DNA from 2 places in the Dactylosporangium sp. NBC_01737 genome. Region 1 is predicted to be linked to the other one. Evidence: riboswitches for the same ligand, from Rfam matches in the RefSeq annotation. Region 1 holds a riboswitch; the other holds the start of a gene.
What was found. A riboswitch is a leader RNA that binds a small molecule or an ion and turns the genes downstream of it on or off. The one in region 1 is predicted to bind ZMP and ZTP.
Positions count from the first base shown of each region.

Region 1 (5,692 bases):
TTCGGCGTCGTGCCCGACCAGGTGACCCGGGTCCGCTCGACGTTGCCGGGCGGCCAGATCGTGGAGACGCCCACCCGGCGCGTCGACGGGGTCGCGCATCCGGTCGTCGCGCTGCACCTGCGCAACACGGCGTTCCCCGTCGACCTGACCGAGACCGGCGGGCGCAGGGTGTTCGTCCGGCTGGAGCTGTTCGACGCCGGCGGTCGGGCGGTGCCCGTTGTCTGAGCCCCGGCGTCCCTGGTGGCGGGTCAGCCGCAAGGACGTGGTCGTCGTGCTGCTGCTCGCCGCGGTCACCGTGTACCTGCACTGGCCGCGCCCGCCGGCCGGGCCGACCCAGCTGCTCCGGCAGGGCACCGTCGGCGGGACCGGATGGAGCGTCCTCGGGCAGCGGGCCGGCTCCGGCGACGCGTGCCTGCAGGTCCGCGTCGCCGGCGCCCGCCGCGCGCTGATGTGCGACCAGCACTGGGACCGCGACGTGCAGCAGCTCTCGCGCGCGGCGGGCGGGCCGCCGTCGCTGCTGGTGGTCCGTTTTCAGGGCACGGAGCAGGTGCTCGTCGTGTCCGTGCTGTACCGCGAGATCGCCACCCTGCGCGCACCGGACGGCGACCGGGCGGTGCTGCACACGGCGCCGCTGTTCGACACCGGGATGGCCTACGTCGCCGACGTGCTCGCCGCCGACGACGCCGCCGCCCTGCAGGCGTTCGCCGCCGACGGCGAGCCGCTGTTCTACCAGTACGTCCCGTGCGGGCCCGCGCTCAGTGCCGGAACAGCCGGATCCCGGTGCGGACGAGGGTGATGCCGCGCCGGTCGCACTCCTGCTGCACCGCGGCCGACCGGATCGAGTCGCCGGGTTCGGCGATGTACCGCACGCCGTGCCGCGCCGCCTCTTCGACGTTGTCGGCGAACGGCAGCGCACCGTCGGACACGAACGCGACCCGGTCCAGCGCCCGCAGCCACGCCGCCGGGTCGGGGACGTCCCCGGCCCTGCGGAGCTGCTCCGCGACCCGGTCCTGGATGCGCGCCGATGACGCCTGCACGGACGGGTGGCGGCGCAGCCACCACGTGTCGGCCTTGGCGCCGGCCAGTCGCGTGCAGTCCACCCGCGACTGCTGCCCGGCGCCGATCCCCAGCGCCATGCCGTCACGGACGTACGCGACCGAGTTCGACTGCGTGTGCCGCACCACGACAAGGCCGAGCAGCAGGTCGTCGACGGCCGCAGCGGGCAGCCGCGGATCCGTGAGCAGTTCCCGCGTCAGCGGTACGCCGTCGCGAGGCTGGGTGAGGCGCAACCCGTACACCTCGCGAGCCTCCACCGCGGGTGGCTCGAACGCCGCGTCGGCCTCCACGACGAGGAACCGGCCGCCCTTCTTCGCCGCGAGGGACGCCACGACGCCAGGCTCGTATCCGGGTGCGACGATGCCGTCGGAGACCACCCGCCGCAGCAGGTCCGCCAGCTCCTCGTCCACGGGCTCGGACACGGCGACGAAGTCACCGTAGGAACTCTTCGGGTCGGCGTCACGGGCCCGCGCGTACGCGCCCGTCACCGCCCCGGTCGCCGCCGGGTCCAGCTGATATGTGGCGGCCGTCACCGCGTCGAGCGGACCCGCGGTCGCGGCGCCGGCAGGTGAGACGTGCTTGAACGACGCCGCGACGGGCCGCCCGAGCGCGGTCGCGGCCTCCCGCACGAGCTGCCAGGCACCCGCGGCGTCGAGGATGTTGATGTACGACGGCTCCCCGCGCACCACCCGCAACGGCCGGGTGCCGGGGTCGATCGGCGTCGCGGTCGCCGTCTGCTGGTGCGGGTTCATGCCATACCGCAGGTTCATACTGCCTCCGATCGCAGGACGTCTGCTTCCGGAGGCACCCAGGCGGTCGGCGCCACACCCTCGATCCGGCCGGGTCCCCGGTGGTGCTCCACCTTCGCCAGTACCCGGCCACCCCCAGCATACCGATCCACCTGGCATGATCATGTCCGCCGGACACCGCCGGCCGGGGGAAGGTTGACGCCGATGGGACTCTTCAAGCGCCGCGCGCTGCCGCCGGCAGAGCGGCTCATGGCCGCCGCCGGGCTGCCGACCGGCGGCGGCGCGGTCCCGATGATGGACCTGGTCATGGAGGTCGCACCACGGCGCAACGCCCGGATCACGGCGGTCCTCGCCGTCGTCGAGGACCTCCTCGCGCAGCCCGGCGACGCGCAGATCGTCGCGCTGAAGTTCATCGAGAACCTGCAGAACGCGGCGTCCCACGGTACCGACGGCCTCCTCACCGTCGAGGAACTCCTGCCGATGTGCGGCCCCCGCACGGTCGAGGGCTGGGAGACCGCGAACCGCTTCTGGGCGGCCGTCGTCGCCTGGTGCGACGCGAACGGGCAGCAGCTCGAAACGTCCGCCTCACTCGACGTCGTGCAGCACCAGGGCCTGCGGTCCCTGCTGTGGCCCACGACCCGCAGGCTCCCCGACGGCCGCCGCGTCGACCTGAGCCACGTGCTGCTCTACGAGAAGGCGACCGGCACACCGATCACCGCCTTCACCCCGTAACGCCTGCAAGGTGCCGAGGGTGGCGACGGCGGGCAACGGGGCCGAAGCCCCGGTGCCGGCCATCGGTGCGATCATCGGTGTATGACGGCATGGCGAGACGTCCAACAGGCAGCGCCGGAGTTCGCTGAGCGGGTGCAGGCGCTGTTCGACGCCCACAGGCACAAGACCATCGCCACCCTGCGCGCCGACGGGGCGCCGCGGATCTCCGGCATCGAGGTGGTCTTCGAGGACGGCGAGCTGGTCTTCGGCTCGATGGCGAACGCCCGCAAGGGCGCTGATCTGCGCCGGGATCCCCGCTTCGCCCTGCACAGCGCGACGGTCGACCCGGTCGAGGGCGCTGAGGCGGCGTGGCCGGGCGAGGCGAAGGTCTCCGGCCGGGCGGTCTCGGCCGGGGCGGTCACCGACGGGCCGGACGGCGACCGCTTCCAGGCCGACATCGCCGAGGTCGTGCACACCCACCTCAACGAGGCCGCCACGCTGCTCGTCGTCGAGTGGTGGACACCCGCGCAGGGGCTGCGCCGCGTCGAGCGCGAGTGACGCCGGCCGTCATCGTGCGGGGCGGTGGTAGCGGCTGAGGACGGTGTCGCCGAGGTGCTCGGCCGACCGGCATTCCAGGTAGGTGGGCGGGCAGTCGGGGAAGAGCCGCTGCCCGGTGCCGGCGATGGTGGGGAACGTCAGGAGCCGGTATTCGTCGATGAGGTCCTCGGCCAGCAGCGCGTGCACGATGCTGAGGCTGCCGGCGACGATCAGGTCGCCCTGCGCCCGCTTGACGGCGCCGATGAGGTCGCCGGCGATGACGGACGAGTTCGCCCACGCCGAGACGTCGGGCAGGGTGGTGGAGGCGACGAGCTTGGGCACGGCGTTCATGCGGGCGGAGAAGGGGTCGTCGCGGTGCGGCCACAGCTTGGCGAAGTGCTGCCAGGTGACGCGGCCCAGCAGCAGGGTCCCCCCGTCGAGGGTGCTGCCGAGGCGGAACTTGTCGCCCGCGACCGCGCCGGGTCCGTGGCGGAACGCCCAGCCGCCGGTCGGTGTGCCGTCCCTGCCGTCGGGGTCGGACACGATGCCGTCCAGGGTGATGAACTCGATGACGATGACGCTCACGATGGTGTCCTCTCGGTCGGTGCTCGCCGGGTATGTACCAGCGGCACCGCCGGAACTCATCGCGGCCGGCGCAACTCGTCGGAAGGAATTTCGCGAGGCAGGTCGAAGAGGCCGAGCACGGCCGGGTCCGCGAACGTGACGTTGCGCGCCACCCGGCCGCCGGTGACGCTGAAGACCTGCAGCGTGTGCAGCCGGAGCCCACCGGCGGGTTGCGGGGCGTACGCGGCGAGCGCCGGCTGCCCGTTGGCGGTGAGGTGCTTGACGGCCCACCCGGTGCCGCGGGTCCGGAACACCCGATCCATGAACAGGCCGTAGTCCCGGCTGCCGCGCAGCCACAGCGGCACGGGCGGCATCTCCAGGATCGCGTCGTCGGTGAGCAGCCGGACCAGGGCCGGCACGTCGCCCGCCGCGAACGCCCGCGCGTACCGGTCGATGACCGCGCGCGTGCGCGGGTCGTCGGGCTCGGTGACCTCGTCCATGTCGCCGACGCCGGTCAGCGCGGCACGGGCACGTTGCAGCGCGCTGTTGACGGCCGGGACCGTGGTGTCCAGCTGCCCGGCGACCTCGGCGGCGCTGAAGTCGAGCACGTCGCGCAGCAGCAGGACCGCCCGCTGGCGGGGCGGGAGGAACTGCACGGCCGCCACCAGGGCGATCCGCAGGTCGGTGCGCACCTGCTGGTCCACCCGCGCGTCGGGGAACGGCTGCAGCCAGGGAATGTCGGGTGCCGGGGTGAGCGGCACGCCGGGGTCGTCGCCGGGCGCGCCCAGCCCGGAGGGCAGCGGCCGCCGGGCCCGGCCCGCCAGCGCCGTCAGGCACGCGTTGGTGGCGATCCGGTACAGCCAGGTGCGCACCGAGGCCCGGTCGCCGTCGTAGGAGTCGCGGGCCTTCCACGCGCGCAGCATCGCCTCCTGGGCCAGGTCCTCCGCGTCGTGGAACGAGCCCAGCATGCGGTAGCAGTGCGCGATCAGCTCGCCCCGGTACCGCTCGTAGTCCACCCGCCCATCATGCCGGTTGACATTATGCAGGTAACTGCCTGCATAATGGGTCGTGGGCGACATGGAGCAGGTCTTCAAGGCGCTGGCCGACCCGACCAGGCGGCTCCTGCTCGACCGGCTCCGCGAGCGCAACGGTCAGACGCTGCGCGAGCTCTGCGAGCAGCTGGCGATGGCCCGCCAGTCGGCCACCCAGCATCTCGACCTGCTCGTCGCGGCCAACCTCGTCACCGTCGTGCGGCGAGGGCGGGAGCGCCTGCACTACCTGAACCCGGCGCCGATCCACGAGATCGAGGAGCGCTGGATCTCCGGCTTCGACCTGCCCCGCCTGCGGGCACTGCGGAGCATCAGACACCGCGCAGAGGAGCACGCCATGGCATCCGTGCCGACGTATGTGTACGTCACCTACATCCACGCGACCGCCGAGCAGGTCTGGCGGGCGCTGACCGACGCCGACCTCACGGCGCGGTTCTGGGGCCACGCCAACATCTCCGACTGGCGGCCCGGCTCGGCGTGGGAGCACCGGCGCACCGACGGGTCGGGCGTCAACGACGGGGCCGGCAAGGTGCTCAGCGCCGAACCGCCGACCCGCCTGAGCATCACCTTCGAGGGCCCCGAGGGCGGGGAGCCGGATCCGTCGGTCGTCACGTTCGTCGTCGAGCCGCACCAGGACATCGTGCGTCTCACGGTGACGCACGAGCGCCTCGGCGACATGGCCGAGTTCAACGACATCTCCAGCGGCTGGCCGGCGGTCCTGTCCAACCTGAAGTCGTTGCTGGAGACCGGCGACGTGCTCCCGCAGGCACCGTGGGAGATGGCCACCGCCCGGTAGCGGTCCGGGACGGACGGCTGATGTCCAGCGGCCGGCCGATGCCATACGGTGACCGGACCACCCCAGGAGGTAACCGCATGGAGATCGACGGGTCCGTTGCACTGGTCACCGGCGCCAACCGGGGGCTCGGCCTGCACATCGCGCGGGAGCTGCTCGCGCGCGGGGCGGCGGTGTATGCCACGGCCCGTGACCCCGGCGCCGTCGACCTGCCCGGCGCGACGGTGCTGCGG
Region 1 covers NZ_CP109153.1:9,554,142-9,559,833, forward strand. The annotation lists gene OHA72_RS43710 (hypothetical protein) at 1-225, shown strand, start outside; gene OHA72_RS43715 (hypothetical protein) at 218-796, shown strand; gene OHA72_RS43720 (hypothetical protein) at 756-1,826, opposite strand; ZMP/ZTP riboswitch at 1,856-1,941, opposite strand; gene OHA72_RS43725 (hypothetical protein) at 2,010-2,537, shown strand; gene OHA72_RS43730 (pyridoxamine 5'-phosphate oxidase family protein) at 2,619-3,074, shown strand; gene OHA72_RS43735 (dihydrofolate reductase family protein) at 3,084-3,638, opposite strand; gene OHA72_RS43740 (sigma-70 family RNA polymerase sigma factor) at 3,695-4,633, opposite strand; gene OHA72_RS43745 (ArsR/SmtB family transcription factor) at 4,695-5,462, shown strand; gene OHA72_RS43750 (SDR family oxidoreductase) at 5,540-5,692, shown strand, end outside.

Region 2 (5,692 bases), 6.3 Mb from region 1:
GGAGGAGAAGGTCAACCCGCTCATGGGCTGCCTTCCGATGTTCCTGCAGATCCCCGTCTTCATCGGCCTCCTGCACGTGCTGCGCCACCTCAAGCCCGGCACCTCCGACCACCAGATGGAGCTGTACGGCTGGAGCATCCCGGAGTTCATGGGTGCGGTCGACGCCCGGCTCTTCGACGCCCCCATCGTCGCCAAGTTCAGCAGCAGCGCCTCGGACCTCGCCAAGATCGAGGCCAACTCGACCACCGTCAAGATTGTCGCCGCCCTCCTGGTCGCGCTGATGATCTCGACGACCTACCTGACCCAGCGTCAGATGATTATGAAGACGGGCTGGAACACCGACCCGCAGCAGCGCATGATCCAGAAGTTCATGCTCTACGGCATCCCGTTCTTCACCCTGACCTCCGGCTGGTACTTCCCCATCGGTGTCATCATCTACTGGGTCACCAACAACGCGATCACCCTCGGGCAGCAGTACTGGGTCCTGCACAAGTACCCGCCGCCGCCGAGCGCCTCCGCGAACACGACCCCGTACAAGGGCGGCGCCAAGGCGGGCACCACGTCCCTGACCAAGGGCGGCGCCCCGGCGGCCAAGCCGGCCGGCGGCTTCCGGGCCATGCTGAGCAAGGCCAAGGACGACGCCGCGGCGCAGCAGGCGGCAGCGGCCGCAGCGAAGCAGACCAACGGCCGGGCGCTCGCCCCGAAGCCCGGCGCCAAGCCGATCAACCCGAAGAAGGGTGGCGCCGCGAAGCGGCAGTCGGGTTGATGCGACCACGCCGGTCCCACCCCTCACCCCGGGACCGGCGAGCGGGCGCTCCCTGTGCACCACCACCCCTCACCGACGACCTGTGACGGCGCCTCGGCGCCCCAAACAAGCGGAGATGAGTTTCGTGACCGACACCACCAGTGATCTCGACGCGCGCGGCACCAAGGGCGACGCTCTGGATCAGGACGCCAACCTCGAAGAGGTCGAGGACGGCGACGACGCCGGCGAAGGCGAAGGCGACGGCGACGCCACGCCGGCAGCCGCCGGCGGCAACGGCCGAGCGGCGGCCGACCTGTTCCGGGAGAGCGAGATTGCGGCCGACTACGTCGAGGGCCTTCTCGACATCCTCGACTACGACGGCGACATCGACGAGCTCGTCGTCAGCGGCCGTCCCGTCGTCGAGGTCGTCGAGGGCGGCGACGGCTCCGGCCGCCGCCTCCAGGCGCTCGTCGGCCAGCGCGGCGCCACCCTTGAGGCGCTGCAGGAGCTGAGCCGCCTCGCGGTCTTCCGGCAGACGGGCTCCCCCAGCCGTCTCCTCCTCGACGTCGGCGGCTACCGGGCCCTGCGCCGCAAGGAGCTCGGCGCGATCGCCAAGAACGCCGCCGAGAAGGTGAAGGAATACGGCGAGGCCGTCAGGCTCGAGCCGATGAGCGCCTTCGAGCGCAAGTGCGTCCACGACGTCATCAACGCGCTCCCGGGCGTGGAGAGCGAGTCGGAAGGCGTCGAGCCGGCCCGCCGGATCGTGGTCCGCCCGGTCGCCTGACGACTCCCGCAACCAGCCGTCGCTGTTCCGCTGTTCCCGTTCTGCCGTTGGCGGGGCGTCCCTCAGGGGGCGCCCCGCCTTCGTCCGTCCGACCCCGCGAGCACGGGCAGCGGGTGCCCGATCGCTCCGCTCTGCGCCCACCCTGTTCGTAAGCGCGACGACCCGGTCGTGGACGGCGACGCTGACGGCCTGACCTCGCCTGCCCCCGGACCGGCCCGCCCGCCCCCCCTCGTGATCGACGGCTCGTTCTGGCCGTTCCGATGACCAGGCGGCGACTTCGATCACGGGCGAAAGAATCCGACAAGGAGTGCGCCCAATCGCGTCGGCTCCGCCCCGGTCGCGTCGGCCGGTTGCGTCGGCCGGTCGCGTCGGCCGGTCGCGTCGGCCGGTCGCGTCGGCCGGTCGCGTCGGCTGGATCGGCGTCGTGCTTTGGCGGTTCGTGATCGAAGGTCGGATCTGGCCGCCGGGGCGGCCCGCACGCGACTTTTGATCAGCGACCGGTGCGTCGACCGCGTCATTCTGTGGGGGCGCGCCGGGTGGCCGGGGTTGCCAGTGATCACGGAATTTCGGTGGATCAGTGGTGGCACGGTAGTTCCGTGGTCATGTGTGATGCGGACTTTGACGGTCGGCTCCATTGCGCCGAGCGGCTCGTCCGCGTCGTGAACGAAGGACGGATCCGGCCGGCGGGGCGACCACGCGGCGACTTCGATCACGAGAGGCAGGATCTGCAGCGCGGCGGCGGGCACGCGATCGCGCCGACGTCGGCGCCGCGCCGTTCTTGCGAGGCTCCTCGTGATCGAAGGCTCGTCCTGGCCGCCCCCGCGACCACGGGACGACTTCGATCACGGAGATCACGGAGATCACGGAGATCACGGAGATTGGGGGCACTGCGCAAGGCGGTGATCCGGGCGGCGTGGGCTTTGTCCCCGCGTGGGCGGGCGGCTCGGGGATCGGGGACAATGGAGACAGACGCGACTGGCGGCACCAGGATGGGACGGACCATCGGGGAGCTCGAGTAGTGAGGGTCGACCGCCTGGGTCCTCACGTCGAGGAGTCGTATGTCCACGACCACTGCCGTACTCCTGCCCGGCGCCCCCGTGGCCGAGCAGATCCTGGCCGACGTCGCCACCCGCGTCGCCGCGCTCCGCGCCCGCGGTGTCGTCCCGTCGCTCGCGACGATTCTTGTCGGCGACGACGATGCGAGCGCCGGGTACATCCGCATCAAGCAGCGCCAAGCGGCGGAGCTCGGGTTCGCGTCGCCGCACGAGCACCTGCCCGCCGACACCACGCAGGATGAGCTGCACGCCGTCATTGACAGGTTCAACGCGGATCCCGATGTGCACGGTCTGCTCATCCAGTATCCGACGCCGAAGCACCTCGACTACGACGTGGCCCTGCAGCGCGTCGACCCGGACATGGACGTCGACGGCATGCACCCGCTGAACCTGGGGCGTCTCGCGGCCGGCATGCCCGGACCGCTCCCCTGCACGCCCGCCGGCATCGAGGCGCTCCTCGCGCACTACGAGATTCCCGTCAGCGGGCGGGAGGTCGTGATCCTCGGACGCGGCGCGACCCTGGGCCGGCCGCTCGCGATGCTGCTCTCGCAGAAGCGGCCGACGGCCAACGCCGCCGTCACGGTCGTGCACACCGGTGTCGCCGATTGGCCGCGGTACACCCAGCGGGCCGACATTCTCATCGCCGCCGCCGGTGTGCCGGGCATCATCCAGCCCGAGCACGTGAAGCCCGGTGCCGTTGTCATCGGTGGCGGCGTCCGGTACGAGGGTCGCCGGCTTCTGCCCGACGTCGACGAGTCCTGTGCCGAGGTGGCCGGTGCCATCACGCCGCGCGTCGGCGGGGTGGGTCCCACCACCGTGGCCATGCTCTTCCGCAACGCCGTCGCGGCTGCCGAGCGACGTTTCACGTGAAACATGGGTCCCGGGCCGCACAGCAGTAGCGGCCCGGGACTGCCCTCGCGGGCCGGCGGGCGGGGCGAGCGTGATTTGCTTGACCGTATGGATGGTGCTGTTCCGCAAGAGGTGCTGCCCGCCGCCGAGAAGGTGTTCGGCGATCGGCTTCCGTTGGCTGAGCGGTTCGCTCAGTTGCTCGTCACCGACGGGGTGATCAGAGGGCTGATCGGGCCGCGGGAAGCGCCGCGGATCTGGGAACGGCACATGCTCAACTGCGCCGTCCTCGGCGATTTGATTCAGTCGGACGCCACGGTCGTCGACGTCGGCTCCGGCGCCGGGCTGCCCGGTATGGTGCTGGCAGTGGCTCGTCCCGACCTGTTCGTCACGTTGGTCGAGCCGCTCGCACGACGTACCGCGTTCCTTTCCGAAGCGGTGACGGCGCTCGGCCTAGAGCGGACCACCGTGGTCCGGGCGCGGGCAGAGGAGTGCGTCGGGAAGCTCCCCCTCGCCGATGTCGTCACCGCCAGAGCAGTCGCACCACTGGACCGGCTTGCCGGTTGGTGTCTCCCCCTCACCGCCGTTGGTGGGCGACTGCTTGCGCTTAAGGGAGCTTCCGCCGCGGCAGAGATCGCCGAGCACGCGGAGGCCCTGAGCCGGCTCGGCGCGGGTGCGCCGTCGGTACACCTGTGCGGGGACGCCGTCCTCGCCGAGCCGACGACAGTCGTCGAGATCGTGCGGGAACGGGAAATCGCGCAGCGCCGGAAAGGCAAGCGCGGGCGGTAAACCCGGGGGCGGGCCGAGAGCGTCCCCGGATACGGGGGAACGCGGGGGTTCGACGATGGACATCAGGAACTGTGGCAGCGGCTGGCCGATGGCGCCGGCGAAACGACTCGGCGGTCTTCTCCGCCGAGTCGACGGCTTTTTGGTCTTCTTGCGGCCGGGTGAGAGTGACAAGACCGACGACGCGCCGATGAGCCATAGCTCAGGCCGCCTGTGCGCCGTAGGCTGGCCGCGCGCCGTTCTTGCGTTCCCGGCGCCGGTCACCGCGGCCAATCAAGACCTCGTGTCGGGCGGTGCTCCGGAGGTGGGCACCGCGTCGCTGACGGCCGGCAGTGCACATCTTTCCGAGCAGGACGGGACTGACATGGTGCGCGACAGCGGTGATAACCCGGACTACGGCGACGCCGGCCCTCATGTTTCACGTGAAACGAGGGCTGGCGAGGCGGCACGCAACGGCGAGGGAATAGAGGGCTGGGGGGTCCGTCCGCCCGCTCGACCCGTCCCTCAACCGCGGGCTGAGAATCCTGCCGATACGACACGCGGCGCCACGGTGGAGTTTCGCGGCAGCGGGCGGGTCGATCGTGCAACTACCGGTACTGTTTACGGCCGGGGCGGAAAACCGGTCGTGCCCAAAGCCGATTCACAATCCGCTGCAGACGAAGCGAAAGCCGAGACGAGAGCCGACATGAGGTCCGAGCGACGGAGTACTCCGTCCCCCCGGCCACACCCGTCCGTCGTCACCGCGGATACCGAGGGCGCAATGACTGACGCGTACGTTTCACGTGAAACCGAAGACCCCCCGCTCGCACAGGAGGCCAAGCGCGCCGTGGAGATCCTCAACCCGAGCGGGGAGATCACCATGCCCCGCCCACCACGGCGGCGCACCATGTGCGTGGCAAACCAGAAGGGCGGGGTGGGGAAGACCACCACGGCGGTCAACATCGCCGTCGCCCTGGCGCTGCACGGCAACCGCGTCCTGGTGATCGACCTCGACCCGCAGGGCAACGCCTCCACCGGTCTCAACGTCCCACACCACTCCGGTGTACCGGACGTCTACGACTGCCTGATCGACGGCGCACCGCTCGACGCGGTGACCCAACAGGTCGAGGGCATCCCGAACCTGTGGGCCGTCCCCGCGACGATCGACCTCGCCGGCGCCGAGATCGAACTGGTCTCCGTCGTCGCCCGTGAGTCGCGCCTGAAGCGGGCCATCGAGGCCGGCGGGAGCGACTACGACTACATCTTCATCGACTGCCCGCCGTCGCTCGGCCTGCTCACGGTCAACGCGCTCGTCGCCGCCGAGGAGGTCCTGATCCCGATCCAGTGCGAGTACTACGCGCTGGAGGGTGTGCAGGCCCTCACGAACAACATCGAGCTCGTCCGGTCGCACCTGAACCCGAAGCTCGACATCTCGACGGTGCTGCTGACGATGTACGACCGGCGCACGCGGCTCGCCGACCTCGTCGAGCAGGACGT
Region 2 covers NZ_CP109153.1:1,882,226-1,887,917, forward strand. The annotation lists gene yidC (membrane protein insertase YidC) at 1-766, shown strand, start outside; gene OHA72_RS08165 (Jag family protein) at 882-1,529, shown strand; ZMP/ZTP riboswitch at 2,491-2,575, shown strand; gene OHA72_RS08170 (bifunctional 5,10-methylenetetrahydrofolate dehydrogenase/5,10-methenyltetrahydrofolate cyclohydrolase) at 2,588-3,454, shown strand; gene rsmG (16S rRNA (guanine(527)-N(7))-methyltransferase RsmG) at 3,542-4,219, shown strand; gene OHA72_RS08180 (ParA family protein) at 4,581-5,692, shown strand, end outside.
Region 2: it holds a riboswitch for ZMP and ZTP, as region 1 does, so the genes downstream of both, OHA72_RS08170 (bifunctional 5,10-methylenetetrahydrofolate dehydrogenase/5,10-methenyltetrahydrofolate cyclohydrolase) here and OHA72_RS43720 (hypothetical protein) in region 1, are expected to answer to the same signal.